3 regions of the Pseudarthrobacter sp. B907 genome follow, and region 2 is predicted to be linked to each of the others. Evidence: predicted binding sites of a transcription regulator. Region 2 holds the regulator's gene; each other region holds the start of a gene.
The links. The regulator HrcA, encoded in region 2, represses chaperone genes, less so after heat shock. The targets are predictions, from matches to a motif close to TTNGCACTCGNNNNNNNCGAGTGCNAA.
Positions count from the first base shown of each region.

Region 1: a site for HrcA is predicted at 2,955-2,981, ahead of ABLI39_RS08185 (FmdB family zinc ribbon protein). Genes of this name have one in related genera too.
Region 3: a site for HrcA is predicted at 6,784-6,810, ahead of groL (chaperonin GroEL). Genes of this name have one in related genera too.

Region 1 covers NZ_JBEEQE010000007.1:92,827-102,217, forward strand. Annotated here, with positions in the region: gene ABLI39_RS08165 (hypothetical protein) at 1-518, opposite strand, end outside; gene ABLI39_RS08170 (GNAT family N-acetyltransferase) at 663-1,283, opposite strand; gene galU (UTP--glucose-1-phosphate uridylyltransferase GalU) at 1,288-2,193, opposite strand; gene ABLI39_RS08180 (5-formyltetrahydrofolate cyclo-ligase) at 2,303-2,932, shown strand; gene ABLI39_RS08185 (FmdB family zinc ribbon protein) at 3,041-3,289, shown strand; gene ABLI39_RS08190 (RcpC/CpaB family pilus assembly protein) at 3,445-4,200, shown strand; gene ABLI39_RS08195 (DUF4011 domain-containing protein) at 4,264-8,412, opposite strand; gene guaA (glutamine-hydrolyzing GMP synthase) at 8,620-9,391, opposite strand, start outside.
Region 2 covers NZ_JBEEQE010000019.1:5,103-14,493, reverse strand. Annotated here, with positions in the region: gene ABLI39_RS14885 (PhoH family protein) at 1-276, opposite strand, end outside; gene ABLI39_RS14880 (GerMN domain-containing protein) at 738-1,622, shown strand; gene ABLI39_RS14875 (16S rRNA (uracil(1498)-N(3))-methyltransferase) at 1,664-2,446, opposite strand; gene dnaJ (molecular chaperone DnaJ) at 2,449-3,576, opposite strand; gene hrcA (heat-inducible transcriptional repressor HrcA) at 3,658-4,671, opposite strand; gene ABLI39_RS14860 (DUF3097 domain-containing protein) at 4,917-5,765, shown strand; gene ABLI39_RS14855 (DUF4870 domain-containing protein) at 5,886-6,305, shown strand; gene hemW (radical SAM family heme chaperone HemW) at 6,342-7,580, opposite strand; gene lepA (translation elongation factor 4) at 7,583-9,391, opposite strand, start outside.
Region 3 covers NZ_JBEEQE010000008.1:1,294-10,684, forward strand. Annotated here, with positions in the region: gene ABLI39_RS08740 (lipid II:glycine glycyltransferase FemX) at 1-677, shown strand, start outside; gene ABLI39_RS08745 (threonine/serine exporter family protein) at 709-2,205, shown strand; gene ABLI39_RS08750 (siderophore-interacting protein) at 2,220-3,059, opposite strand; gene ABLI39_RS08755 (uracil-DNA glycosylase) at 3,085-3,789, opposite strand; gene ABLI39_RS08760 (DUF3263 domain-containing protein) at 3,972-4,289, shown strand; gene ABLI39_RS08765 (LytR C-terminal domain-containing protein) at 4,380-5,000, shown strand; gene ABLI39_RS08770 (cold-shock protein) at 5,166-5,369, shown strand; gene ABLI39_RS08775 (ABC transporter substrate-binding protein) at 5,456-6,697, shown strand; gene groL (chaperonin GroEL) at 6,994-8,631, shown strand; gene ABLI39_RS08785 (RNase H family protein) at 8,967-9,391, shown strand, end outside.

The DNA of each region.
Region 1 (9,391 bases), on a different contig from region 2:
GCCCGCTCGGCGGCCGGGGCTGCGGCGCCTCCGTGCGCCGGGGACCCCATGGCGGAACGGAACGCGGCGTTGAGCTTCCGTCGGCGGTCGCGCACGGCAAGCCGGCGGAGCACCACAACGGCCAGGACCGCGCCGAGCAGGGTGGAGACGGGAAGCCAACCGGAGCCAACGCCGAAGAGCCGGAGCGCGGCGGACACCACGCCGGTTAGCAGAGAGAGCAGGCCCGCCAGGGCAAGCACCAGCCGGCCGTAGCGGATCCGGAAGGCCGGGGCCGCAGGCTTCCGGGTGCCGTCGCGGTCAATGGAACCCGGGGCGGGCTCGGGGCGCTGCGTACTCGACATCGATTTCTCCTGCGGGGCAGCCATCTTCATGACGAACCCGGCTTGGGGGTCTGCTTTTCCTACGTCCGCGGCGTCCATCAGAAACTCGCCCGCCGGCTGGAGTTGGGAGCGGCCGTTCCGGAGCATGTAGGGAGCCACCCATACGATCCAGAGTGCAACAGCAATGACAAGGATCACTGAGCTGCTAAGAGGGAAGTCCACAGTCAAAACCGTATGAGCAAGACGACGGCGCGGGCGGCATTGCCGGCGGTGTGTCGCGAGGCAACTGCCAAATCACTGGAAATATGGCGAAAGTGCTGGTCAGACCGGGGTTTTCTGCGCCTAGGCGGGGCGGTTTTCCAACCACCGGGCCAGGAGTCCTTCGGGTACTTCCTCCGCGGTCAAAGCGAAGCTGCGGTGATCGGCCCACTGCCCGTTGATGTGCAGGAAACGCGGCCGGTACCCCTCGTCCCGGAACCCCAGTTTCTCCACGACCCGCAGGCTGGGACCGTTTTCGGGCCGGATGTTGATCTCCATCCGGTGCAGCCCCAGGGTGCGGAAACAGTAGTCCGTGGCCATCGCGACGGCGGTCGGTGCGATCCCCTGCCCTGCGCGGTCCTGATCCACCCAGTACCCGAGCGTGGCCATCATGGCCGAACCCCAGACAATCGATGAGACCGTCAGCTGTCCCACGATCACGGGTTCCTTGAACCCGGGGGTCCACGCCGCAATAACGAACGGCAGCGCCGTGGCCTGGGCGGCCTGGGCCTTGAGCGAGCGCACCATCTGCCGGTAGTCGGGCAGCCCGCCGCCGGGAACCGGATTGGAGGCTTCCCAGGGGGCCAGCCACTTTTCGTTCCTGGCCCGCAGTTCAGTCCACTCCCGGCGGTCCCGGTACCGGATCGGGCGCAGCACAACGTCGCCGCACTCCAGAGTCACCGGCCAGGCGAAGCTGCCCCCCACGGGATTATTTGGTCAGGCTGGAGGCGAACCCGGGCAGCCATTCGCGCAGGCCCGGGCCCAAGTCCTCGCTGTCGCAGGCGAGCTGGACGCAGGCCTTGAGGTAGCTGAGCTTGTCCCCGGTGTCGTAGCGGCGGCCGCGGAAGACCACGCCGTACACGCCGTAGCCCTCCCCCTCGCCGGCGGAAAGTTCCTGCAGGGCGTCGGTGAGCTGGATTTCGCCGCCGCGTCCCGGCTTGGTCCGCTCCAGGACCTCGAACACGGCGGGGTGCAGGACGTACCGGCCGATGATGGCCAGGTTGGAGGGAGCCTCGTCGACGTCGGGCTTCTCCACGAGCTGCTTGATCCGGACGTAGTCCTCGCCTTCAACGGCCTCGACGTCGGCGCAGCCGTAGGCGCTGATCTGGGAGGGGTCGACCTCGATCAGGGCGACGACGGAGCCGCCGGTCTTGGCCTGGACCTCGATCATGGTGCTGAGCAGTTCGTCGCGGGCATCGATCAGGTCGTCACCGAGCAGCACGGCGAACGGTTCGTAGCCGACGTGCTGCTTGGCGCGCAGTACGGCGTGGCCCAGGCCCATCGGGTCGCCCTGGCGGACGTAGTGGATGTCGCCCAGGTTGCTGGCGGCCTGGATGGACTCCAGCTTGTCGGTGTCGCCCTTGGCCTCCAGCGTCGCCTCCAGCGTGGGCACCCTGTCAAAGTGGTCCTCGAGGGCCCGCTTGTTGCGCCCCGTGATCATCAGGACGTCTTGGAGCCCCACGTTCACGGCTTCCTCGACCACGTACTGGATGGCCGGCTTGTCCACGACCGGCAGCATCTCCTTCGGCATCGCCTTGGTGGCAGGAAGGAAGCGGGTGCCGAGGCCCGCTACGGGGATGACGGCCTTACGAACGGAGGCGTTGGGTGTAATCACTCGACTAATCTAGCGGAGGGGGCAACCATCAGGTAATTCTCCCCCGCCGGCCGGGCTGCCGCGGCGGCCCGGCAGCACGGCGCCGCCCGGCCGAAAGGACAGCCCGCACATGAGCAGCAAGGACGAGATCCGATCACGTCATCGGCGCGGCCGGGCCGCACTCTCGCAGCCGGATCTGGAGGCCGCCGGCGCAGCCCTGGCCAGGCACGGCCTGGCCTGGGCAACGGCCCTGGCCAACGGCGGGCGGCGCACTTTCGCGGCCTACCTCGGCGTCGGCGCGGAGCCCCCCACCCTGCCCCTGCTGGCTGCGCTGCACGGAGCCGGCCACCGGGTGCTGCTCCCGGTCTGCGAGCCGGGACTCGCTTTGAGCTGGGTGTACTGGACCCCGTCGTCGGAATTTGTCCGCAGCCGCTACGCCCCCATCCAGGAGCCTGTGGGCGACCGGCTCGACACCTCCGTGATGCTGGGGGTCGCCGGACTCTTCCTGCCCGCCACGGCCCTGGACCGCACCGGCAACAGGATCGGCCAGGGCGGCGGTTACTACGACAAGTTCCTGGCGGCCCTCGAGGACCTGCCGTGGGGCGTCTCGGGGTCCGAGACCGGGCCGTTGCCGACGGCGGCCCTTGTCTACGACGCTGAGGTGCTGGCCGCCGGCACTATTACCGCGGAGTCCTTCGACCGAAAGGTTGCCGCGGCACTGACACCCGGAGGTCTCGTCCGGTTCTCCGCCCAGCCCTAGCCGCGCCCGCCGGGTGATAGAATTGGCACTCAGGCCCTGCGACTGCTAATGCCAGCTTTTTGGTACGACAGCCCGGGACCTGCTCGTTTGTCCCAGAGGAGGAACCCAGTGCCCACGTATGCATACGCTTGCAAGGACTGCAGTCACGCCTTCGAGGTTGTGCAGTCCTTCACGGACAACTCGCTGACGTCCTGCCCCGAGTGCGAGGGGACCCTGCGCAAGAAGTTCAACAGCGTCGGGGTCGTCTTCAAGGGCTCCGGCTTTTACCGGACCGACTCCCGCGATTCCAAGGGCAGCACCGTGGCCCCGGCGGCAGCTCCTGCCGCCCCCGCTTCGGCTTCCGCCGCAGCAAGCTAGGGACGTCGACGCCGGTACCCGGCACTGTCCCGTCAGGTCCGGCGCCCGGCCGGCGCCCGGTTAGAGCCGGCACCGGCCGGCGTTCCCGCACAACGTTGTCCACATAGCCGCAGCCGGAACTGCCGCGGGCCACGGCTCCGCCCTAGCGTGGGGGCATGGCCCGCAGCTTCCGTCCGCCCCCTCCGCGGGGACCCGCACCGCCCTGGTTCCCGGCGCGGTCACGGCCGCCGCGCCCGTTCTTGCACGGCGCCTCCCGTAAAGGCCCGCCAAGGCGGCGCGCCCGCCGCTGGCTCCTGCGCAACCGCCGGCTGATTGTCGCCCTCCTGTTGTGCCTCGCTGCCGGCCTGGCCGTGCAGCAACTGACGCCCGCACCGGCAGCGACTGTTTCCGCCTGGGCGGCCGCGAGGGATCTCCCGGCCGGCCGGGTGCTGGCGGCCGTCGACCTCGCCGTCGTCCAGGTGCCTCCCGGACTGCTCCCCGGCGGCACCCTGGAGCCCTTAGCACTGGAGGGCAAACAGCTCGCCGTGGCGCTGCGGAAAGGCCAGCTCGTCGCGGACTCCCTTCTGGTGGGACCCGGGATGCTGGCCGGCAGCCCACCGGGGGCCGCCGCTGTGCCGTTGCGCATGGCTGACCCCGCCTCCATCCAACTGGTGTCCCCCGGCCAGCTCATCAATGTGGTGATGACCGGCGGGGGCGGCCCCGAGCAGGGGGCGCCGGCGCAGCTGCTGGCCTCGGCGGTGCCGGTGCTGTGGACCTCGGCCCGGGGCGGCAGGACCGGCCAGTGGCTCGACACCGCAGAGACCGACGGGCTGATGGTCGTGGCGGCAGATCCGGACCAGGCCCGACGACTCGCCGGCGCATCGACGCAGGGCAAGTTGTTTTTTGTCCTGGTCGGCTCCGCGCCCGGCTAGAGAATGACTGGCCCCCCGTCTGTTTATTCCAGGGCGCGCGTGCAGCCGGAGCGTGCTGGCCGCTCAGCCCCAGTGCGGGGGCTTCTGCTCCTGCAGCCAGGCGTCGTGGTCGTAGCTGCCGGGCTGGTCGCCCCAGCGCCTGGGATCGTCCTCGGCGGCCTTGTTGGGCAGCACTCCCCCGGGAACCGCGGCGCGTGCCCCGCTCCGGGACTGCGGCTCCGGCTGCTGCAGGCGCGCGGAAGCTGCCTCCCGGGCCGGGGCGTCCGGCGCCGAGTCGTGATCCCGGTCCCCGCCGGGGATGGAGTTGTTGTACTGGTTGTCGCCGTCTGCGTGCATGCCGCCGGCTTCCTTGGTGCGAATCGCTGTTTCCTGCCCGCGATCACCGTCCGCGGACCACCCGTGCGGCGCCGGGGCGGACGGGGCGTAGGTATGCCGCCCGTCCTCGACGCTCAGGTTCTCTATGTCGTCGGAGAAGCCGGGCGAGCTGCGCAACCGGCTGGACGCCACCGGCTTCTCCAGGCCGAGGTAGCCGCCGATCCGGTCCGCGCAGGCCGAAGGATCAGTGAATACCTCTATGGTCCATAGTGGCATGTAGCGCCAGCCCATGCGCTCCAGCAGCTGCGGCCGGAGGCGGCTGCGCTCACGTACGCTCATCCGCCGGTACCGCTCGGTGCCGTCGGACTCGATGGCGACGGGACTGGGGATCTCGGCGTCGTCCTGGCCGATCGTGTGCATCGGGTCCGCCGCCGCCACCATGTCCAGGACACCGTCGTACTGATGCCAGACCCGCGCCCCGCGGGCCCGGAGCCGGTCGCCGAGGTCGGCCACCAGGGGGTCGGCGCCGAGGGCCTGTTCGCTGGCCGCGGCCCGGGAAGCCGGGCTGCCCAGATCGGAGTTGCCCGCGATTTCCCGGTCCAGGAGCTCGTAGAAGTCCACCGCGCCGTGGCTGAGGCGGGTGACGTCCAGGTCTTCGGGCCGGAAGCAGCTCAGCACATGCAAGGATCGCCGTGCCCGGGTCATGGCCAGGGCAAACCGGGCGCGGCCGCCGTCGGCGGAGAGCGGGCCGAGGCTGTGCAGGGCGCGGCCGTGCGGGGTGCGTCCGTAACCGGGCGAGAAGATGACGCGGTCCCGGACCAGGCCCTGCGCCCGCTCCAGGTCCACCACCCGGAAGGACTCTTCGCCGGCGGTGAAGAAGCTGCCCAGCAGCGGGTAGTTGGGCAGCTGCAGCCGGATGGCCTCGCCGATCCGGGCCGCGTGCCGCAGGCTGCCCGTGACGACCGCCAGGGAGGTGCGCGGCCGCAGCCGGGCGTGCTCGAAGACCAGTTCCACCACACGGTTCACTTCGGCCACAACAGACTCGACGCCGTCGTGGTCGGCGCTGGGCAGGCCGGTCCCGTCCGGCAGGTATTCCACGGTCAGGGCCCGGTCGAGGCCGGTTGCCGACTGGCCCTCGGGAAGACGGCGGAGCTCGCCGGCGTAGAAACCCTTGCTGAGCTGCCGGACCAGGTCCTCGTCGACGGCGCGGTAGACGGTCCTGAGTTTCCAGACCGGCAACACGGCGGACAGTGCCTGATAGGCGCTGTCCACCCGCTGGTGCGGGTTCTCGCCGGCGGCGAGCCGCTCGACCCCCACGGAGAAGCTGCGCGGGCTGGCGATCTTGTCGTCACCGAACGCAATGACCTGCCGGGACCGCGCGACGGCGGGCAGCACCGCCTGCAGCGACGTCGCCTCGGCGTCAAGTATCACCACCGCGTCGAAATGCTGCTCGGCCGGCAGCAGGCTGGTGAGGAGGTAGGGGCTGACCGACCAGACCGGTACCAGCCTCGGGACGAGCTCGGGCGACTGTGCGGTCAGCGCCGCCGGAGTGACCCGCCCGTCCTTGAGCAGGCTGCGCAGCAGCTCCGCCTGCCGGGGGTGTTCGGTGAGGGCGGCACGCCAGCGTTCGGCCAGTTTCCAGCGCAGCCGGGCGGCGCCGCTGGCTATGTGGGCGTTGTCCGCGAGGCGGTACTCCGCCTCAAGCTGGCGCAGCGCGTCGCCGTCGGACATGGCGAGGTAGTCGTCGCCGCTGATCATGGCCTCCAGCGCGGACTGCCACCAGGCCAGTTCCAGCTCCGCAGCGACGGATCCGGCGGGCACCTCGCGCTTGGCGAGGTCGGCGAGCAGTTCGCCCAGGCCGTGTTCGCGCATGTTCTCCACCAGCAGCGTCCGCTCCGGCAGCGTTTCCAGCGTCCCTGTGTCAGCGACGAGCCGGTCCAGGCGCTCGAGAAGTTCCTCGTACGGGGTGTCGTGGACGGCTCCCCCGGCACGGGTGTGACGGACGGCCTCCCCGAGCTCCGCCAGTTCGGCTTCCAGCTCGCGGTAAAGGGCCGTGATCTCGGCGAGTCCGGACGGCACGGCCGGGTGCCGCTGGCTGGTGGCGTAGTCGGCCCAGGTGGCCCGCTGGTCCTGGACCAGCACCAGCGAGCTGTGCAGGTCCGCGATGTGCACACCGGGCCGGACGTACTCCTTGGCGACGCGCCGCAGGCGGGAGCGCTGCATCGAGGGCATGTCGATGTTCCGCTCGCGCCGCCACGCCGAGGGGGCGGTGGCGGAAATGAGGTCGTGGACCGGCCGGTCGAAAATGTCCGGCGTGAACTTGTCCAGGCTCTCGCGGACCGCGACCAGCAGGTCGATCTGGTCACCCCACTCGGCAAAGGTCCCGCCGAGCCGGATCTCCGCGTGCTCGGCGACGCCGTTCATCCGTTCGCGCAGTTGCGGGAGCTTTTCCGCTACCGAGCGGGCCACCTGCTGGGCCTCCTGGGTCTCCTTGCGCGTCAGCAGCCGGGCGCCGTGCCACGGGCTCATGGTCGAGGCGCGGCTGAAGCTGCCCAGCTCGGCGGCGCGCTTGAGCCGTCCCGCCAGTTCCGCACGGTCGCGGATGCTGTCCAGGACGCTGCGCTTGAGCCGGACCGTGGTGGCCGGCGCCGGGTGGATGGCGGTCAGCGCCGCGAGCGACTGCATGGCCTCGTACGGTGAGCACCCCCAGCGCGCCCGCACGTTGTGCAGCGACGCGACGTGGTCCCTCAGGGCATGCCGGTGCTCGGTCAGCGTGGAGTGCAGGTTCTTCAGCTGCGGTTCCAGCGACTTCTCGTTCCGGACAATCGCCCGGACCAGCTGGCCCTTGAGCTGCAGCGGCGTGGAGTTGCCCGCGAGCTGGACGAGCAGCGATTCGAGGCCGAGGGCCTCCAGCTGGGCGGAGATCTCGCCGAGGCTGGCGCGCCGGTCGCCGACCACGAGGACACTTTTGCCTTCGTCGACCAAGGCACCGATGGTGTTGATGGCGGTCTGGGTCTGGCCGGTGCCCGGCGGGCTGCTGACCACCAGGGAGTCGCCGGCGCGGACGGCGTCCACAACGTACTGCTGGTCCGTGTCGGCGTCGAGCAGCAGGAGCTCGTCCGCGGGGCTGCGCTCATCTGTGCTCGGGAAGCGCCCGTCCTTGAGCACGGGGACGTCCACCGGGCTGCCGGCAGCGGCCCGACCGAGCGCCGCCACCAGCGGGTTGTGCTGGTTGATCCAGGGGTCGTCCAGGTTCCCGGAGAGGTCTGCATAGGTCGAGACCAGGAGGTTGTGCTCGATCTCGGCGCCGTGGATCGGCTGGATCAGGGTGCCAAGGCGGTCCAGGACCGGCTGCGGGTCGTAACGGGCGGTGCTGTAGGCCATCCGGGTCACGGCGTTGACGTCGAAGACGATCCCGTGGATGGTCTTCAGGTGCCGGATCAGGGCCGGGTTGATCCGGGCCTGTTCGGTGAGCTGCAGTTCGTAGTCGTCCTCGCCGGGGCGGACGGTCAGGGACACCGCGGTGAGCATGACCGGCGCGGACACGCGCTGCGGCTTGCCGCCGACGGCGGAGGTCCAGACGACGGTTCCGGCGGAGAGGTAGCCGGCGTCGATGCCGCGGTCGTTGGCGAGCTCGAAGATCTTGGAGCGGAGGTTGCGCGAGGCCCGGGCCGCGACGACGTACTGCTGGCGGTCCCGGATCAGGGTGGACAGGCGGGTGCGGCGTCCGGCCATCAGCTGGGCCAGTCCGGAGGGGTGGGCGTGTGTCAGGTCAATGGAGCCTTCGGGCGTTTTCGTGAAACGCAGCATGGTGTCTGCTCCGGTGACGGGTTTGAGACCCGACAGCCATTTCCTGAACTCCTCGGAGCCCTCGGGGTGGCCTTGACCTACTGACACTGCTGCCTTCTTTTCTGTGCTCACGGTTTCTGAGTTCGCGCGGGACGCCCTGGACCATACCGGCATGCTTTCGAGGGTAGCCCGAATCAGGCGTCAGTGCCGGGGCGCAACACTGGCGCGGGTCAAATTCGTGGGGCAAGTCGCTTCGGCGCGACGGGCCGCAAAAGCACAATGGCCGGCCCCGCACGGGGCCGGCCATTCACACTGCTATTCCCACTCGATGGTTCCCGGCGGCTTGCTGGTCACGTCCAGCACCACGCGGTTGACGCCCTCCACCTCGTTGGTGATCCGGTTGGAGATCCGGGCCAGGAGGTCGTAGGGCAGCCGCGACCAGTCGGCCGTCATGGCGTCCTCGGAGGACACCGGGCGCAGCACGATCGGGTGGCCGTAGGTGCGGCCGTCGCCCATCACGCCGACGCTGCGGACGTCCGCGAGCAGCACGACCGGCATCTGCCAGACCTCGTTGTCGAGGCCGGCGGCGGTCAGCTCGGCGCGCGCGATCGCGTCGGCCTTGCGGAGCAGGTCCAGCCGTTCCTTGGTCACTTCGCCGACGATCCGGATGCCGAGGCCCGGACCCGGGAAGGGCTGGCGTCCGACGATTTCCTGCGGCAGGCCAAGCTGCGCGCCGACGGCGCGGACCTCGTCCTTGAACAGCGCGCGCAGCGGCTCGACGAGTTCGAACTGCAGGTCTTCCGGGAGGCCGCCCACATTGTGGTGGCTCTTGATGTTCGCCGCGCCCTCGCCGCCGCCGGATTCGACGACGTCCGGGTACAGGGTGCCCTGGACGAGGAACTTGATCTTCTCGCCGTGCGCGGCGGCCTCGGCGATGATGGCCAGCTCGGCTTCCTCGAACGCGCGGATGAACTCGCGGCCGATGATCTTGCGCTTGGTCTCGGGGTCGCTGACGCCGGCGAGGGCCGCCTGGAAGCGCTCCTGCTCGTTGGCGACGTAGAGCTTGACGCCGGTGGCCGCCACGAAG
Region 2 (9,391 bases):
GCCGCGCACTTCGTTGAGCAGCCGCATGATCCGGGGTACGTCGGCGGCCGGGCCGCTGATGGCGAGTTCGTTGCCGCGGACATGGAAGTCGACGTCGGGGAACTGGGTTTCGATGAAGCGCAGGGCTTCGTCGTGGCTGCCCAGGGACTGCACCATTTGGTCGGAGTTGTCGAACAGGACCACTTCCGTCCGCAGGCCTGGGAGGGAGTGGGGAAATTCCCCTGCGGTGCGCTCGCCCGCGCTGATCCGGGCCTTGCCGTTGGCTGCTTCAGTCATGGTGTTGGCCCGTGGGCCTCTGGTCCCCTCCAGTTCGGAAATGGTCTCCCGCCATTGCCGGCCGACGCCGGTCCGGGCCGTCAGCGCCGGTTCCGGCGGGTCCCTCCATCTTACGCCAGCGCGGCCCGGGACCGGCGCCCGGGTCCGGCGCAGCGACATTAGGTATCAACTTCATATCGTCCTCATATCGTTCCCGTTGCAGTTCGCCGGCCGGCGCGAAAACCCGCCCGGAGCGCCCCGGCGCTGTGTAATGCTGGATTTGGCCTTGCCGGGCCCGACGCTGCCGTTCCCCGACGGAGGGCGGGCAACCCGGCGCGGCCGGCGCCCTGCCCGCGGAACAAACCCGGCAGGCACGGAGCAGTGCATGATTCAGGGCTCACAGCGAAAGGACGGCGGCCATCAGCCAGCGTGAAGTAGTCAAGGCAGCAGGACGGCGTGCGCGCCGTGGGGCCCTGCTGCTGGTGCTGCCTGCCGCCCTGGCGCTGTCCGGCTGCGTGGCCACGCCCCAGCCGGGAATCACCGACTCGGGCACTCCCACCCAGACGGTGCCCGGCCCCGCCGCGGGCGCCGCCGCCACCAGCGCGCCGCTGGAATCCACGCAGGCGTCCAACAAGGCCCCGGTCTACTGGATCGGGCGCAGCAACAACAATGTCTTCCTCTACCGCGAGTTCCGGGACGTCTCGGAGCAGGACAACCCCATCACACGGGCCCTGCGCGTGATGATGTCCGAGAAACCGCTGGATCCCGACTTCTTCACCCCTTGGCAGAACCCGAAAAAGCTGGCCACGTCCATTTCCGGCAAGAATGTCATCACGGTGGATGTGTCCGCGGACGCGTTCAACAGCAACGTCGACGCCGAGATGGCCGAACGCGCCATCCAGCAGCTGGTCTACACCGCCACGGCCGCCGGTGCCAGCGCCGGCCTGACCGACGCCGGGCAGCAGATCCAGGTGGTCATCCTGGTGGACGGGCACACCGATTACGTCGCGTTCAACCGGGTCCGCCTCGGTTCGCCGACGTCGCGCAGCGCCGGGATGGTGGCGCCGGTGTGGATCATCGATCCGCAGGAAGGCACCCAGGCAGCCGAGGGGGCCGTGAAGTTTACCGGCCGGAGCACCGTCCCGGGCGGCAAGCTGCGCTGGGAGATCCTGCGGGTCGACGGCACCACGAAGACCCCCTACCTGAACGGCAACATCACCGCCTCCCCGGACGGCGCGCAGGCCGGCCTGTTCAACTTCTCGCTGAACCTCGGGCCCGGCAGCTATGAGGCCCGGGTGTCGCAGGTGGATCCGGGCAGCACGGTGCAGGACCTGAACGTGGACACCCGCGGCTTCACCGTCCGCTAGGCACGGCCCCGGCAGCGGCGCCCGTCTGCGGTGCCCGGCGGCTACCAGCGGCCGAGCACGTCGCTGGCCAGCACGGTGGCAGCCGGGCCCGCGGTGGAGGAACGCAGCACATGATGGCCCAGCAGGGCGGTCACCGCACCGGCGTCGCACAGCCGGGTGACCTCGCGGGGGCTGATGCCGCCCTCGGGACCGACAATCAGGAGCACCTCGCGCGGCTCGCCGCCGTCACTCCCCTGCCCCTGGGCCGCGCCGCGCCAGCTTTCCAGCACCTGGCGGAGCGGGCGGACCGCATCCTCGTGCAGGATGACGGCAAGGTCCGCGGCCGCGACGGCTGCCTGCAGGGCGCCGCCGTCGACGGCGTCCCGGACCTCCGGGATCCAGGCGCGGCGCGCCTGCTTCGCGGCGGCCGTCACCACGGACTGCCACTTGGCGTGGGCCTTCGCTGCGCGCTCGGGCTTCCACCGGACGATCGACCGTTCCGCCTGCCAGGGCACGACGGCGTCGATGCCCAGTTCCGTAGCGGTTTCGGCGGCCAGTTCGTCGCGGTCGCCCTTGGCCAGTGCCTGCACCAGGATCAGCCTGATATCCGGCCGCGCCTCGGTGCTGGCCTCGACGCATTCCACCGTCAGCTCCTGGGGAGCGACGGCGGTGACGGTGCCGGTGATGCGGGTGCCGGCGCCGTCGGCAAGGTCGACCGCCTCCCCCACGGCCAGCCGCTTGACGGTCACCGCATGGCGCGCCTCGGCGCCCGTGAGGACGAACGTTGTGCCGGGGCCCTGGTCGTCCAGGGTTCCTGCGGGCGTGAAGAAGACCGGGTTACTCACCGCTACAGGTTACCGAGCCGGTCCCGCAGCTTGGCGAAGACGCCGCCGCTGGCGGCGAGCTTGCCTTCGGTGAACTGCTCGCCGCGGAGCTTGGCGAGCTGGCGGAGCAGGTCTTCCTGGGCGGCGTCGAGCTTGGCCGGGGTGTCCACCTGCAGGTGCACCTTGAGGTCGCCGCGGCCGTAGCCGCGCAGGTGGGTCACGCCCATGCCGCGGAGCGTGATGATCTCGCCCGACTGGGTGCCTGCCTTGACGTCGATCTCCTGCGCCCCGTCAAAGGTCTCAAAGGTCACTTCCGTGCCCAGGGCGGCCGCGGTCATCGGGATGTGTAGGCTCGCGTGCAGGTCGTCGCCCTCCCGGACGAAGGTCGGGTCGTTGTTGACCCGGATCTCGACGTACAGGTCGCCGGAGGGACCGCCGGCCGGGCCGGCCTCACCCTGGCCGGAGAGCTGGATGCGGGTGCCGGTGGCAACGCCGGCCGGGACCTTGACAGTCATCGAGCGGCGGCTGCGGATCCGGCCCTGGCCGCCGCACTCGTTGCAAGGGTCCTTGATTACGGTGCCGAAACCCTCACAGCTGCCGCACGGGGCAGTGGTCATAACCTGGCCGAGGATGGAGCGCACCGCGCGCTGGACCTGGCCGCTGCCGCCGCAGATGTCGCAACGTTCGGGGTGGCTGCCCTCACGGCAGCAGGAGCCCTCGCAGGTGGGGCAGGTGACGGCGGTGTCCACCTCGAGCTTCTTGTTGACGCCGAAGACGGCGTCGCGGAGCTCGATCCGGACGCTGATCAGTGCGTCCTGCCCGCGCCGGACCCGGGAAGCGGGGCCGCCCTGGCCGCCAGCGCCGCCAAAGAAGGTCTCGAAGATGTCCTGGAAGGCGAAGCCCTGCCCGGCGTAGCCGCCGCCGAAGCCGTTGTCGGTGCCGTTCTCGTTGCCCGTGGTGTCGTAGACCCGGCGTTTCTGCGGATCGGAGAGCACCTCGTAGGCGTGCGTGACCGCCTTGAACCGGTCCGAAGCGTCGTCACCGGGGTTCACGTCCGGGTGCAGGGTCCGCGCGAGTTTGCGGTAGGCCTTCTTGATTTCTTCCCCCGTCGCTTCGCGGGAGACTCCAAGAACGTCGTAGTGGCTGCTCAAAGTGTGTATCTCTTCCTGGTTGTACTGCCGGTAACTGGCAGAGCCTGTGTCAGGTAAATGGCTGGTGCCGGGGCCGGGCCGTCAGGGCCCGAGGATCCGTGAAAGGTAGCGGGCCACCGCACGGACGGCGGCCATGGTGGTGGGATAGTCCATCCGCGTGGGTCCGAGGACGCCGACCTTGGCGGTGGCGTCCGGACCGTAGCCGGTGGCCACCACGGAGGCTTCGGAGAGGCCGTCGTAGGGGTTCTCCCGGCCGATGCTGACGGTGACGCCGCGGGGGTCCTGCGCCATGTCGCTGAGCAGGCGCAACATCACCACCTGCTCCTCGAGGGCCTCGAGCACCGGGCCGATGCTGAGCGGGAAGTCCACGTTGGACCGGGCCAGGTTGGCCGTGCCGGCCATGACCATCCGTTCCTCGCGGCTGCTCGCCGCCAGCGACTCGAGCCCCCGGGCGAGGGCCTGGGCCGCGCCGCGCCGAGCGGGCGGGCAGCTGTCCGCGACGGCCTGCAGCGACTGCGGCAGCAGGTTCAGCGGGGTGCCCGAAAGCTTGGCCAGGAACAGGGTGCGCAGTTCCGCGAGGGCCTCGTCGCCGAGCTCCTGGCCGACGTCGATCACCCGCTGTTCCACCTTGCCGGTGTCGGCGATCAGCACGGTCAGCACCTTGCGCGGAGCCAGCAGCACAAATTCGATGTGCCGGACCCGGGCCCGGCTGAGCAGCGGGTACTGCACGACGGCGACCTGGTTGGTCAGCTGCGAGAGCAACCGCACGGTCCGGTCGAGAACGTCGTCGAGGTCGTCCGAGCCCTCCAGCAGCGCCTGGATGGCGCGCCGCTCCGCAAGGGACAGCGGCTTCACGGCCGAAATCTGGTCCACGAACAGGCGGTAGCCCTTGTCGGTGGGGATCCGACCGGCGCTGGTGTGCGGCGCCGTGATCAGGCCCTCGTCCTCCAGGGCCGCCATGTCGTTGCGGATCGTGGCGCTGGAGACGCCCAGGTGGTGCCGCTCCACCAGCGCCTTGGATCCCACCGGTTCACGGGAATGGACGTAGTCCTCCACGATGGCGCGCAGTACTTCAAGTTTGCGTGGCTCGCTCACGCCCCACCTCCAATCGACCTGTTTCCGCTGAGCCGGGTGCCGCCGGGCGTGACGGGACGCGCCCGGGAACCCGCGGTTAGCACTCGACATGCCTAAGTGCTAACCAGTCTAATATGACTCGCGCCGTTGTTAGCATTGGATTCGCTGCGGGCGTGACCGCCGGGACAGGTGTTTCCGGGCACACCGCAGGCCGCGGGACCGAATCGTCCCCCGAAACTTTCCGAGCGCAAAGCAGTGTGTAGCAGATGACGTACCAGAACTGGGGCCCGCAGGACCTGTCCGCCCCCGCCAAGGCCCAGCTCCCTGAAATCCCGGTGGAACGCGGCATGGTGCTGGAGGACGTCCAGTCCGGCTGGGTGGGCGCTGTGACCCGGGTGGAGAAGTCCGGCGGCATGCACGTTGTGGCCCTCGAGGACCGGCGCGGCAAGTCCCGTTCCTTCCGGCTGGGCTTCGGCTTCCTGCTGGAGGGCCAGCCCATCCGGCTGATGCCGCCCGCCCCCCGGGCCCCCGCTGCGGCCGCCGGGGCGCGCACGGCCTCCGGCTCGGTGCGGGTGGCCGGACAGCGCGCCCAGGTGGCCAAGGCCAGCCGGATCTGGGTGGAAGGCAAGCACGACGCCGAGCTCGTCGAGAGGGTCTGGGGCGATGACCTGCGGGTGGAGGGCATCGTGGTCGAGCCGCTGCATGGCATCGACGACCTGGCTGCCGCCGTGAAGGAGTTCGGGCCGGGCCCGGGCCGCCGGCTCGGTGTGCTGGTGGACCACCTCGTCCCGGATTCGAAGGAGTCCCGGATCGCCGACGCCGTGATGGCGTCCCCGGGGGCCGCCGGCAACGTGCTGATCGTCGGGCACCCGTACGTGGACGTCTGGCAGGCCATCCGCCCGGCCGTGCTGGGCATTGAACAGTGGCCGGTGATCCCGCGGGGGGTGGACTGGAAGACCGGGATCCTGACGGCCTTCGGCTGGCCGCACAGCAGCAAGGAGGACATCGGCCTGGGCTGGCAGAAACTCCTCGGGGCCGTCCGCAGCTACGCGGACCTGGAACCGTCCCTGCTGGGCCGGGTGGAAGAGGTCATCGACTTCCTTACGGTGCCGTAGCCGCCCCGCTGTGCGCCGGTTCGGTGCCCGAGCAAGTATTCTTGGAACGGCGCCCGCAGCGTTTGTTGCGGCCGCGGCCCTACAAGTACCAATGCTCCACCGCAATCCAAAGGACGAAACGTGGCAGAAGATGCACGCGAACACACGGACCACCAGGCAGGCCATGGCGAGTCGCAGTATCACGGCGTGCCCGCTAATGCCCTGCCGCTGACGGCGAGCGAGGACCGGCAGTGGGCCACCCTGGCGCACTTTGGCGGCATTCTGGGCTGCATCCCTTCGCTGCTGATCTACCTGATCTTCAAGGACCGCGGCCCCTTCACGGCGCAGGAGTCGAAGGAAGCGCTCAACTTCACGCTGCCGCCCACGATCGCCGCCGTTCTCGCCAACCTGCTGGTCTTTGTCCCGGTGGTCGGAAACCTGTTCGCCGTGCTGGCGACGGCCATCTGGCTGGCCCTGGCCTGCTTCTCCGTCGCGGCGGGCATCCACGTCAACCGCGGCCAGCCGCACCGCTACGAGTACAACCTCCGCTGGATCAAGTAGCGCGCACGGAGACCTACCGCCGGCGCGGTCCGGGTCCTAGTCGGGCAGGATCCTGCGGACCACCGCGTCCGCCAGCAACCGCCCCTTGAGCGTCAGCACCAGGCGGCCCTTGAACGCCTGTACCGGGTCCACCAGCCCGTCCGCGATCAGCCCGGCCACGGCGTGCCGTCCGGTGTCCCCCAGCCCGCCCAGGCCCGGGATGTCCAGTCCGGTCACCAGCCTGGCCTCGAGCATCACGCGCTCGACGTGGCGGGTTGCCGAATCAAGCGTCTCCCGGCCGGCGGCCGGCGATACCCCGGAGCCCAGCCGGGACGCGTAGGCCGTGGGGTGCTTCACGTTCCACCAGCGGACCCCGCCCACATGCGAATGTGCGCCGGGTCCGATCCCCCACCAGTCGTCCCCGCGCCAATAGGCCAGGTTGTGGCGGCAGGCCTGCTCCGGGGTGCGGGCCCAGTTGCTGACCTCGTACCAGCCAAGGCCGGCGGCGGAGATCAGCTCGTCGGCGAGCTCGTACTTGGCTGCGTGGTCGTCGTCGTCGATTCCGGGGACCTCGCCGCGGCGGATCTGGGCGGCGAGCTTGGTGCCGTCTTCGACAATCAGCGCGTAGGCACTGATGTGGTCCGGGCCGTAGGAGAGCGCCGTCTCGAGCGAGTAGCGCCAGTCCTCCAGCGACTCGCCGGGCGTGCCGTAGATCAGGTCCAGGCTGACGGCGAGGCCGGCCTCGCGGGCCCACTGGACCACTTGCGGCACACGGCTGGGCGTGTGGGTGCGGTCCAGGACCTTCAGGACGTGCGGCACGGCGGACTGCATGCCGAAGGAGACCCTGGTGAAGCCGGCATCGGCGAGCAGCTGCAGTGATTCGGGCGTGACCGAGTCCGGGTTGGCCTCGGTGGTGACCTCGGCGCCGGGCTCCAGGCCCCAGGTCTTGATCGCGGCGGCCAGGATGCTGGCCAGGTCCGCGGCCGGCAGGAGCGTGGGCGTCCCACCGCCAAAGAAGACGGTGCTGAGCCGGCGCGCCGGCAGGCCCGATGCTGTGAGCACCCGGCCGGCGAACTCCACTTCGGCTACGGCGGTGCCGGCGTAGGCGTCCTGCGAGGCACCGCCGCCGAGCTCGGTGGCGGTGTAGGTGTTGAAGTCGCAGTAGCCGCAGCGGACGGCGCAGAACGGAATGTGCACATAGAGCCCGAAGGCCCGGTCCGCGGCGCCCTCCAGCGCTTGGCCGGGCACGAGCCCGTCCGGCGGCGCGGGGTCACCGAGGGGAAGCGCGCTTGGCATGGCTACTTCTTGGCCTTGTCCTTGGACTCTTCCGTGGTCAGGGCGGCGATGAAGGCCTCCTGCGGCACTTCGACGCGGCCCACCATCTTCATGCGCTTTTTGCCTTCCTTCTGCTTCTCCAGCAGTTTGCGCTTTCGGGTGATGTCACCGCCGTAGCACTTGGCCAGGACGTCCTTGCGGATGGCGCGGATGCTTTCGCGGGCAATGATCCTGGAGCCGATGGCGGCCTGGATCGGCACCTCGAATTGCTGGCGCGGGATGAGTTCGCGCAGCTTGCCCGTCATCATCACGCCGTAGGCGTAGGCCTTGTCGCGGTGGGTGATGGCGCTGAACGCGTCCACCTGCTCGCCCTGGAGCATGATGTCCACCTTGACGAGGTCGGCTACCTGGTCGCCGTCGGCCTTCCAGTCCAGCGAGCCGTAGCCGCGGGTCTTGGATTTGAGGATGTCGAAGAAGTCGAAGACGATCTCGGCCAGCGGCAGGCGGTACCGGATTTCCACCCGGTCCTCGGAGAGGTAGTCCATGCCGCCCATCACGCCGCGGCGGCTCTGGCACAGCTCCATAATGGCGCCGACGAATTCGTTGGGGGCCAGGATGGTGGCCGCCACCATCGGCTCGCGGACCTCGGAGACCTTGCCGGTGGGGTATTCGCTGGGGTTGGTGACGTGCACGACCTTCTTGTCCTCCAGCGTCACCTCGTACTCCACGTTGGGGGCGGTGGAGATCAGGTCCAGCTTGTACTCGCGTTCGAGCCGCTCGCGGGTGATTTCCAGGTGCAGCAGCCCCAGGAAGCCGACGCGGAAGCCGAAGCCCAGCGCGGCCGACGTCTCCGGCTCATAGACCAGCGCGGCGTCGTTGAGCATCAGCTTCTCCAGCGCGTCGCGCAGCACCGGGTAGTCCGTGCCGTCCAGCGGGTACAGGCCGGAGAAGACCATCGGCTTGGCGTCGGCGTAGCCGGGCAGCGAGTCGCTGGCCGGCTTGGCCAGGTTGGTGACGGTGTCGCCGACCTTGGACTGGCGCACGTCCTTCACGCCGGTGATCAGGTAGCCGACCTCCCCGACGCCCAGGCCCTTGGACGGGGTGGGCTCCGGGGAGCTGACACCGATTTCGAGCAGTTCGTGCGTGGCGCGGGTGGACATCATCTGGATGCGTTCGCGCGGGTGCAGCATGCCGTCGACCACACGGACGTAGGTGACAACGCCGCGGTAGGTGTCGTAGACGGAGTCGAAGATCATGGCCCGGGCGGGGGCGTTCGGATCGCCGACCGGGGCGGGGAGGTCGCGGATGATCTTGTCCAGCAGGACCTCGACGCCGGCGCCGGTCTTGCCGGAGACGCGCAGCACCTCGTCCGGGTCGCCGCCGATCAGGTTGGCCAGTTCCTCGGCGTACTTCTCCGGCTGGGCGGCAGGAAGGTCGATCTTGTTCAGGACGGGAATGATCGTGAGGTTGTTCTCCATCGCCAGGTAGAGGTTGGCGAGCGTCTGTGCCTCAATGCCCTGGGCCGCGTCCACGAGCAGCACGGCGCCCTCGCAGGCGGCCAGCGACCGGGACACCTCGTAGGTGAAGTCGACGTGGCCGGGGGTGTCGATCATGTTCAGCGCGTAGCTGGTGCCGTCCAGTTCCCACGGCATCCGGACGGCCTGGGACTTGATGGTGATGCCGCGTTCGCGCTCGATGTCCATCCGGTCCAGGTACTGGGCCTTCATGTCGCGGGACTGCACGACGCCGGTGTACTGGAGCATCCGGTCGGCCAGCGTGGACTTGCCGTGGTCAATATGCGCAATGATGCAGAAGTTCCGGATGAGGGCCGG
Region 3 (9,391 bases), on a different contig from region 2:
AGACCCACAACCTGCAGCCCAACGACTCGACGGCGCTTCTGGACATCTCCCCGGAGGAGAACCAGCTGCTGCGCAACTTCCACTCGCGCGGCCGCAACGCCGTCCGCCGCGCCATCCGGGAGGGCGTTGAGGTCCATAACGTGGACCCCAGCGAGGAGAACTTCCGGGCCATGTACGTGTTGATGACCACCACGGTGGAAGCCAAGTCCCAGGTCCGGGTGCGCGAATACGAGTACTACCGCCAGTTCTGGACCAACTTCATCAAACGGGACCAGGGCCGGCTGCTGTTTGTGTACGAAAACGGCGTGCCCTCGGTGGGCGCGTTCGTCATCAACTACGGCCGCAAGGGCACCTACAAGGACGGCGGGTCGCTGCAGAAACGCGGCCAGTACGGCGACTCCCACCTGGTGCAGTGGACGGCCATCAACCAGGTCAAGGAGCTGGGCTGCACGGAATACGATTTCTGCGGCACCCCGCCCAGCGACCAGCTCAAGGACACATCCAACCCCTTCCACGGCCTGGGCCTTTTCAAGACCAGCTTCAGCAAGACCGTCACGGACTTCGTCGGCTGCTACGACCAGGTACTGAGCCCGCTGAAGTACAGGGCCTGGATGGCCGCCGGGGAGCGCGTCGCCCGCCAGTTGTACACGCGGCGCACGGGCCAGCAGTTCTACTAAACCGGACGTACGGACAGTTGAGGACGCCGGAATGACCGAGGAAACCGACGGACAGCGCAGGCCGCCCACCGACGGCTTGCCCAAGACCGAACCGATGTCGCCGCTGCAGGTGCGCCAGAACGCCGCCGCCAAACGGATGCTCCGCCGCCTGGTCCAGGGCGAAAACCCGCCGACGGCCCCGCTGAGCATCGTCGACCGGCTGGCCGGCAGCCCGTACGCCAACCCAATGATCCAGGTCGGCGGCGTGGACACGTCGGCCCGCAAGACAATCGACTTTGCGCTCAAGCTGGCCGAATCGATGTTCCGGTACGGCGCCGGCGCCCTCGAAGTGGAAACCAGCATCATTGCGATTACCGCCGCGCTGGGGCTGAAAAACATCGAGGTGGACATCACCAACCAGTCGGTGGCCATCAACTACGCCCCGAAGGACCAGACGCCCATCACGCTGCTGCGGGTCGTGCGGTCGTGGACCAACAACTACGCCGGGCTGGCCGAGGTCCACCAACTGGTCACCGAGATTGTGGCCGGCGGTGTGGGGCGCGAAGAAGCGGTGCGCCGGCTCGAGGAGATCACGCACAGCCCGAAACCCTTCCCGCGCTGGATGGTCACCGTTGCCTTTGGCGTCTTCTCGGCGGTCTTTGTCGGTGTGCTGGGCGGAGACCTGGCCGCCTCCGGGGTCGCCTTCCTGTCCAACCTGCTGATCAGCCTGCTGGCCCGGCAACTGGGACGCTGGCGCACGCCGGACTTCTTCGTCACGGCGGCCTGTTCCTTCGTTGTCACCCTTATCGCGTTGCTGCTGTGGCGCTTCGGCGGCAGGGTCGGGATCGAGATCGCCCCCGCCATCGTGGTGGTCGGCGGAATCCTGCTGCTGCTCCCCACCGGCCGGCTGGTCTCCTCGGTGCAGGACGCGATCAACGGCTTCCCCGTCACGGCCGCCGGCCGCTTCCTCTCCACCATGCTGACCTTCGGCGCCCTCGTCGCCGGAATCGCCGTCGGCTTCGTCGTGGGGGCGATGACGGGCATGGAAGCCATCGATGTCACCGAAACATTCCCGCCGATGTATCCATTGTGGGCGCTGGTTCCCCTGGTCGCCATCGCCGTGGTCGCAATCGGCGTGACAGAACAGACCTCACTCAAGCTGCTGCTGCCGACGGCGGCCGTCGGCGTCGTCGGGCACCTGGTGCTCATCGGTGGAACCGCCGCCGGCATCGGCCCCCGGTTCGCTCCGGCCCTCGCCGCCGTCGTGATCGGCCTGCTCGCCCGGGTGGTGGCGCTGCGGATGGGCGCCCCGCAGCTGGTCGTGGCCGTGCCTGCAGCGCTCATCCTGCTGCCCGGCCTGACTATATTCCGATCCATGTATGTATTGACGATCGAGGAGTCCGAGATCCTGATGGGCGCCGGCGGGATGCTCAACGCCGGGGCGATCGTGCTCGGCGTCGCCGCTGGCATCGTGCTCGGTGACACGCTCGCCCGGCCCCTGACCCGGAGCCTCGCCAGCAACGAACGGCGCCGCGCCCGCCGCCGCTGACCCTCCGCCTCCGGCTAGATTTTGCCGATCGGCAGCTTCTTCTCGGCCTGGAAGTCGTCTTCCACCCGGCCCTGGGCCCAGTAGCCGGACAGCGACACCTGGCCGCGCTCCAGCCCGCGCTGGGCAAAGAACACCTGGCGCAGGCCTTTCATGGCGCCGCGCTCACCGTGGGCGAAGACCTGGACCTGACCGTCCGGCCATACGGCGTCGCGTACGGCGTCCACCAGCAGCGGTGGGCTTCCGGCCGGTGCGCCGCGGCGCAGGAGCCAGCGCAGTTCGACGCCGGCGGGGGCGTCGAGGGCCAGCACGTCGGCGTCGCCGTCCACCTCCAGGAACGCCAGGCCCCGGGCGTACCGGGGGAGGGACTCAATCGCGGCACTGATCGCCGGCAGGGCGGATTCGTCGCCCGCGAAGAGATGCCAGTCGGCCCCCGGATCCGGGTTGTAGCCGCCGCCCGGCCCCGTAAAAACAAGCGTGTCCCCGGCCTCGGCGGTGGCGGCCCACGGCCCGGCGAGGCCTTCGTCGCCGTGGATCACGAAGTCGATCGCGAGCTCGGCCGCGTCCTCGTCAACCCAGCGGACGGTGTAGGTCCGGGTGTGCGGCCACTGTTCGCGCGGATGGGATTCCCGGATGGCCCAGAGGTCCAGCGGCTGCGGGTAGTCGATCCCGGGCTGCGGGAAAGCAATCTTGACGTACCGGTCCACGTAGCTGTTGTTGACGTAGCCGGCGAAGCCGGGGCCGCCGGCAACAATCCGGACCATGTGCGGCGAGAGCTGCTCCCGCCGGAGGACCGTGAGGCTGGTCTGGGGCCGGGAGTTCCGGTTGGCGCTGGTGGCGGCGGGGAGCGAAGTCATGCGGCTAAGCCTAGCCAAGAACTGCTCACGGCAGCGGCGGCAGTTCCCAGTCCACCGTGCCGTCCCCCTGGGCGGTGAGCAGCTCATTGACCCGGCTGAAGGGCCGGGAGCCGAAGAACCCGCGGGACGCCGAGAGGGGACTGGGATGTGGGCTGGCAATCACGTCGGCGGAGCCGAGCAACGGCCGCACCCCTTCCGCATCCTTGCCCCAGAGAACTGCGACCAGCGGGGCCGGGGCGCCGTCGTCGCCGCGCCGCTGTGTGAGGGCCGTGATGGCCGCGGCCGTCACGGCTTCCCAGCCCTTGCCGCGGTGAGACCCGGCTGCGCCCGCCCGGACGCTGAGGACCCTGTTGAGCAGCAGCACCCCCTGCTCCGACCAGCGGCCCAGCTCTCCGTGCACCCGCGGCGGCAGCCCAAGGTCGGCGTCGAGCTCCTTGTAAATGTTGGCCAGGCTGCGCGGGATCGGGCGCGTGGCGCCGTCCACGGCGAAAGACAGTCCGACGGCGTGGCCGGGTGTGGGGTACGGGTCCTGGCCCACGATCAGCACCCGGACGCCGGCGAGCGGCTGGCGGAAGGCGCGCAGCAGGTTCGATGGCGCCGGCAGCACCTCGTGGCCGCCGGCCACCTCGGCGGCGAGGAACTCCAGGACCTCCCGCAACTGCCGCTCGACCGGCGCCAGCGCGGCAGCCCAGTCCGCTGCCATCAGTTCGGCCAGCGGTTGCCGCGCCATGTCTGCGAAGGCCGGCGTCCCGGCAGCCTTGGGTTCGAGGTCAAACAGGGCATCAGGATGGGACGAATTGGGCACGGTCCCATTCTCGCAGGACCTCCCGCGACCCGCCCGATAAATGACAATGCTGTTATTCGGCCGTAGCATGTGGGGGACAACTATCGGAACCAGCCAGGGAGTGCGTTGTGGCCGAAGCAGCACCGGAGTACCTGCCGGCGGAGGACCTCCAGTCATCGCCGGCGGCCGACGACTCGCCGCTGAGCAGCCGGGACCAGCAGATGCTCGCCCTGGAGCGGCAGTGGTGGAAGTACGCCGGCGCCAAGGAACAGGCCATCCGGGAGCTTTTTGACCTCTCCGCCACGCACTACTACCAGATCCTCAACGCCCTGATCGATACCGAGCCGGCGCTGGCCCACGATCCCATGCTGGTCAAGAGATTGCGTAGACTACGTACGTCACGACAACGTGCCCGCACCGCCCGCCGCCTCGGTTCAGACGCCTAAACCCGCGGGAAATCCAGCCGGAGGCGAGCAAATCCGCGAGGATTCCGGCGGCGGGCCATCAGCCAGAAATCAGCAAGGACGAGTTTTACCATGACCAAGTACGCTCGGGATGAATTTGATCGGGTCCCGGAGACCTCCACGCGCCAAGGCGTACACCGGACGGTTTCCGCAGCCCGCTCCCGCCGATTGGGTCCCATCCTGTCCTTTGGCGCCGTGGCCCTCGCAATCGGCCTCGTCGCCTTCCTCCTGCTGCCCAAGCTGGGCTTCGGCCCCGCCGGCAGCTCAGCCATGACCGCGGACCAGGCCAGCAACAACGCCACGGCGTCGCCCGCACCCACCGCTGCCGGCGCCACACCCTCCGCCAGCCCCGATCCGACCGGCAGCCTCGCCCCCGCAGGCTCGGCGCCGTCCGCCTCGGCCACACCGAGCGCGGCCGTGGACAAAACACAGCCGGTGGCCATCTACAACGGAACCGCGACGGCGGGCCTCGCCGGCCGCGTCGGAACCACCGTCACCTCGGCAGGGTGGGTCCTCGGCCCGCTCGGCAACTGGGGCGGCGCCCGGCAGCAAACCTCGGTGGTCTTCTACAACGGCCCGGCGCAGAAGGCCAACGCCGACGCACTTGGCTCACTCCTGGGGATCGCCACGCTCGTGGATTCGGCCGAATTCAAGATGCCCCTCGTCGTCGTCCTTGGCCCCGGCTTCAAGTAGCAGCGGCCGCGGCGTCGGTTACGCCTGAATAACTATCCGCGCGGCCCCGGGCCCGGTCAGCAGGCCAGTGGGAGGCTGTGGGTAGAGTATCTGCGGATTTGGTTTCGCATACCGCGGCGCACAACGAGGTGGGCCGTTAACCAGCTAACTGAAAGTGTGGAGAAGATGGCACTGGGGACCGTCAAGTGGTTCAACGCCGACAAGGGCTACGGCTTCATCACCGTCGACAGCTCCGGGGCCGACGTCTTTGTGCACTGGTCCGCGATCAACGGCGAAGGTTACCGCGCCCTGGCCGAGGGCCAGCGGGTGGAGCTGGAAATCGGCGAAGGCGACAAGGGCCCGCAGGCCGAAAGCGTCCGGCCCGCCTAGTGGCATTCTCCGCAGCGGCACCCGCCCCGAAGAGCCCCGACCGCCGCCCCCGCCTCCCGCGGTTCCTCCGCGCGTCCCCTGCCGGCATGGCGGCGGCCGGACTCTCCGTGGCCGTGGCGCTCAGCGCGTGTGCCGGGCCCACCGGCAACGCCCGGACGGACACCGTGGACGCCTCCGGGGACGGCACCCTGCGGATCGGCCTGATCCTGGACAACACCGGCAAGCAAAGCTTCCTCAACGCCCCCCAGCTTGCGGCGGCAAAGCTCGCGGTCAAGGAAATCAACGCGGCCGGCGGGCACAAGGGCCGGCCGGTGGAACTGCTGCCGCAAGCGATCGGCACGGATACCGCGGCTCAGGCCAAGAACCTGGTGGCGGCCAAAGCCGACGTCGTGATCGGTCCCACCGACTCCAGCCGGGCCGCCGACGCCATCGACGTGCTCTCGCGCGCCAAGGTGGCCCTGATTTCCCCGGCGAACACCGCACCCGGACTCAGCAAATACAAGAGCGGGGGCTACTACTTCCGGACCGCCGCCGCGGACATCGCGCAGGCTTCCGTCCTGGTCAAGCTCGCCAAGGACGGCGGCGCCAAGACCATCGCCGTGCTGCATGAGGAGGGCAGCTACGGCAAGGAAGTCTCAGTGGCCGTCTCCGCGGCCGCGAAAGCGGTGGGCCTCGGCACCGCCGTCGACGCCGAGTTCACGGCCGGCCACGCGCAGCAGGCGGCCGCAGCCGCCAAGGCCGCCTCCCCGGACGCCGTCGTGCTGGTAGCCCGGGACGGTGCCCAAGGCGCCATCGCCGAGCTCCACAACGCCGGACTGGCCGGCAGCAAGCTCGTCCTCAGCGACGGCGCCGTCAACCAGTACGGCCCGGGCCTGGGCTCCAAGGCCCTCGAAGGCGCCCGCGGGGTTCTCCCCGGCACGTTCCCCTCCGCACACTTCCAGGCCGAACTCGTGGCCGTCGATCCCGGCCTGAAGGACATGGCCTTCGCCGCCGAGACCTACGACGCCGTCAACCTCGCCGCCATCGCCGCCGCCGCAGCGGAGGACGACGCCGGGACCTCGATCGCCGCCCGGCTCATCGCCGTCTCCGGCGGGAGCGCCGGTGCCGCCGGAGGGGCGTCCGGCGAGCCCGCGGCCTGCGGGTCCTACCAGGAATGTGTGGCCGCACTCCGCGCCGGCAAGCGCCCCGATTACAACGGCCAGTCCGGGCCGGTCAACTTCGACGCCGGCGGCGACGTCACCGCCGCCCCCTACATGGTCTACACCTACGGCGCGGACAACAACGCCAAGATGACCGGCAGCGAAACCGCCCGCAGCACCGGCTCCTGATCGCTCGTAGCGAAGACCGTGCCGCGGCGGCGGTCCGCAACGCCGCCACTGCTTGCACTCTCCCCGGGGGAGTGCTAATTATTGACTTAGCACTCCCGCGTATTGACTGCTAACACGACGCCCGGTTCGGCCGGCTGCGACGAGGCGGCAGGATCACCGGGGGCGAGAGAAATACCTGGCTGGGGTGAGGTTCCCGGTCCGGCGGCATACAGAGGCTGCCGGGTAGGAATCGTCCGTCGCGGGCACCACGGCCCAGGTTCATTCTTAACGACTGTCCCGAAAGGACTACTGCCGTTATGGCCAAGATCATTGCATTTGATGAAGAGGCACGCCGCGGTCTTGAGCGGGGCCTGAACATCCTCGCCGACGCCGTCAAGGTCACCCTCGGCCCGCGTGGACGCAACGTCGTCCTCGAAAAGAAGTGGGGCGCCCCCACGATCACCAACGATGGTGTTTCCATCGCCAAGGAGATCGAACTGGACGACCCGTACGAGAAGATCGGCGCCGAGCTGGTCAAGGAAGTTGCCAAGAAGACGGACGACGTCGCCGGCGACGGTACCACCACCGCCACCGTGCTGGCCCAGGCCCTCGTCAAGGAAGGCCTGCGCAACGTCGCGGCCGGCGCTGACCCGCTGTCCCTCAAGCGCGGCATCGAGAAGGCTGTCGACGCGGTCACCCGCGAACTCCTGGCCTCCGCCAAGGAAATCGAAACCAAGGAAGAGATCGCCGCCACCGCGTCCATCTCCGCCGGCGACAACGAAATTGGCGCCCTGATTGCCGAGGCCCTGGACAAGGTCGGCAAGGAAGGTGTCATCACCGTCGAGGAGTCGAACACCTTCGGCCTCGAGCTGGAGCTCACCGAGGGCATGCGCTTCGACAAGGGCTACATCTCCGCCTACTTCGTCACCGACGCCGAGCGCCAGGAAACGGTCCTCGAGGACCCGTACATCCTGATCGTCAACTCCAAGATCTCCAACGTCAAGGAACTGGTTGCTGTCCTCGAAAAGGTCATGCAGTCCAACAAGCCGCTGCTGATCATTGCCGAAGACATCGAGGGCGAGGCCCTGGCCACCCTGATCGTCAACAAGATCCGCGGCACCTTCAAGTCCGTTGCCGTCAAGGCCCCGGGCTTCGGCGACCGCCGCAAGGCCCAGCTGGCCGACATCGCCATCCTCACCGGTGGCCAGGTCATCTCCGAGGAAGTCGGCCTCAAGCTTGAGACCGCCGGCCTCGAACTGCTCGGCAAGGCCCGCAAGGTTGTTGTCACCAAGGACGAGACCACCATCGTCGAAGGCGCCGGCGACGCCGACCAGATCGCCGGCCGCGTGTCCCAGATCCGTGCCGAGATCGAGAACTCCGACTCCGACTACGACCGCGAGAAGCTGCAGGAACGCCTGGCCAAGCTGGCCGGCGGCGTTGCAGTCATCAAGGCCGGTGCCGCAACCGAGGTCGAGCTCAAGGAACGCAAGCACCGCATTGAGGACGCCGTCCGCAACGCCAAGGCTGCTGTCGAAGAGGGCATCGTCGCAGGCGGTGGCGTGGCCCTGATCCAGGCCGGCGCCAAGGCGTTCGCGAACCTGCAGCTCTCCGGCGACGAAGCAACGGGTGCGAACATCGTCCGCGTTGCCATCGACGCCCCGCTGAAGCAGATCGCCTTCAACGCCGGCCTCGAGCCCGGCGTTGTGGTGGACAAGGTCCGCGGCCTGCCCGCCGGCCACGGCCTGAACGCAGCCACCGGCGAGTACGTCGACCTGCTGGCCGCCGGCATCAACGACCCGGTCAAGGTCACCCGCTCTGCCCTGCAGAACGCGGCGTCCATCGCCGGCCTGTTCCTCACCACCGAGGCCGTTGTGGCCGACAAGCCCGAGAAGGCCGGCGCCCCGATGGGCGGCGGCGACGACATGGGCGGCATGGGCGGCATGGGCGGTTTCTAACCACCCGGCTTTCCAGCCTGAACGCCCGGCCTGACGGTTTGCCGTCAGTGCAGCACGTTCGACGACGGCGGTCCCACCTTCGGGTGGGGCCGCCGTCGGCGTTAACGCACGCTCCCTCACTTGTGGCGGCATTCCGCCGGACGCTCCCGCAATTGTGGCGGCTTTCTGCCGGACGCTCCCGCAATTGTGGCGGCTTTCTGCCGGACGCTCCCACACCCAAAGGGCCGTGGTGAGGGAGGGTTGGGCGACTGTCCGCCCGTGGTGAGGGAGCGTTGGAGGGTATGGCGCCGGTGGTGAGGAAGCGTTGGAGGGCCGGGGTCTGGCAGGATGGTGGAGTGACGATTACTGCAGCGGCCGACGGTTCGGCCCTAGGAAATCCCGGTCCGGCCGGCTGGGCCTGGTACGTGAACGATGACTGCTGGCGTGCCGGCGGCTGGCCGCATGGCACCAACAACCAGGGTGAACTCATGGCTGTCCTAGACCTCTTCCGGGCCACGGCGCACCTGGCCGGCGAGGAGTTGCACATCCTCTGCGACAGCCAGTACGTCATCAATTCGGTGACCAAGTGGATGCCGGGCTGGAAGCGCAAGGGCTGGCGGAAGTCCGACGGCAAGCCTGTGCTCAACGTCGAGCTGCTCAAGGAAATCGACCAGGCACTGGCCGGACGCAAGTACACCTTCGAGTGGGTCCGCGGCCACGCGGGCCACGACCTCAACGAGGCCGCGGATGACCGCGCGCGGGCGGCGGCCACGGCCTACCA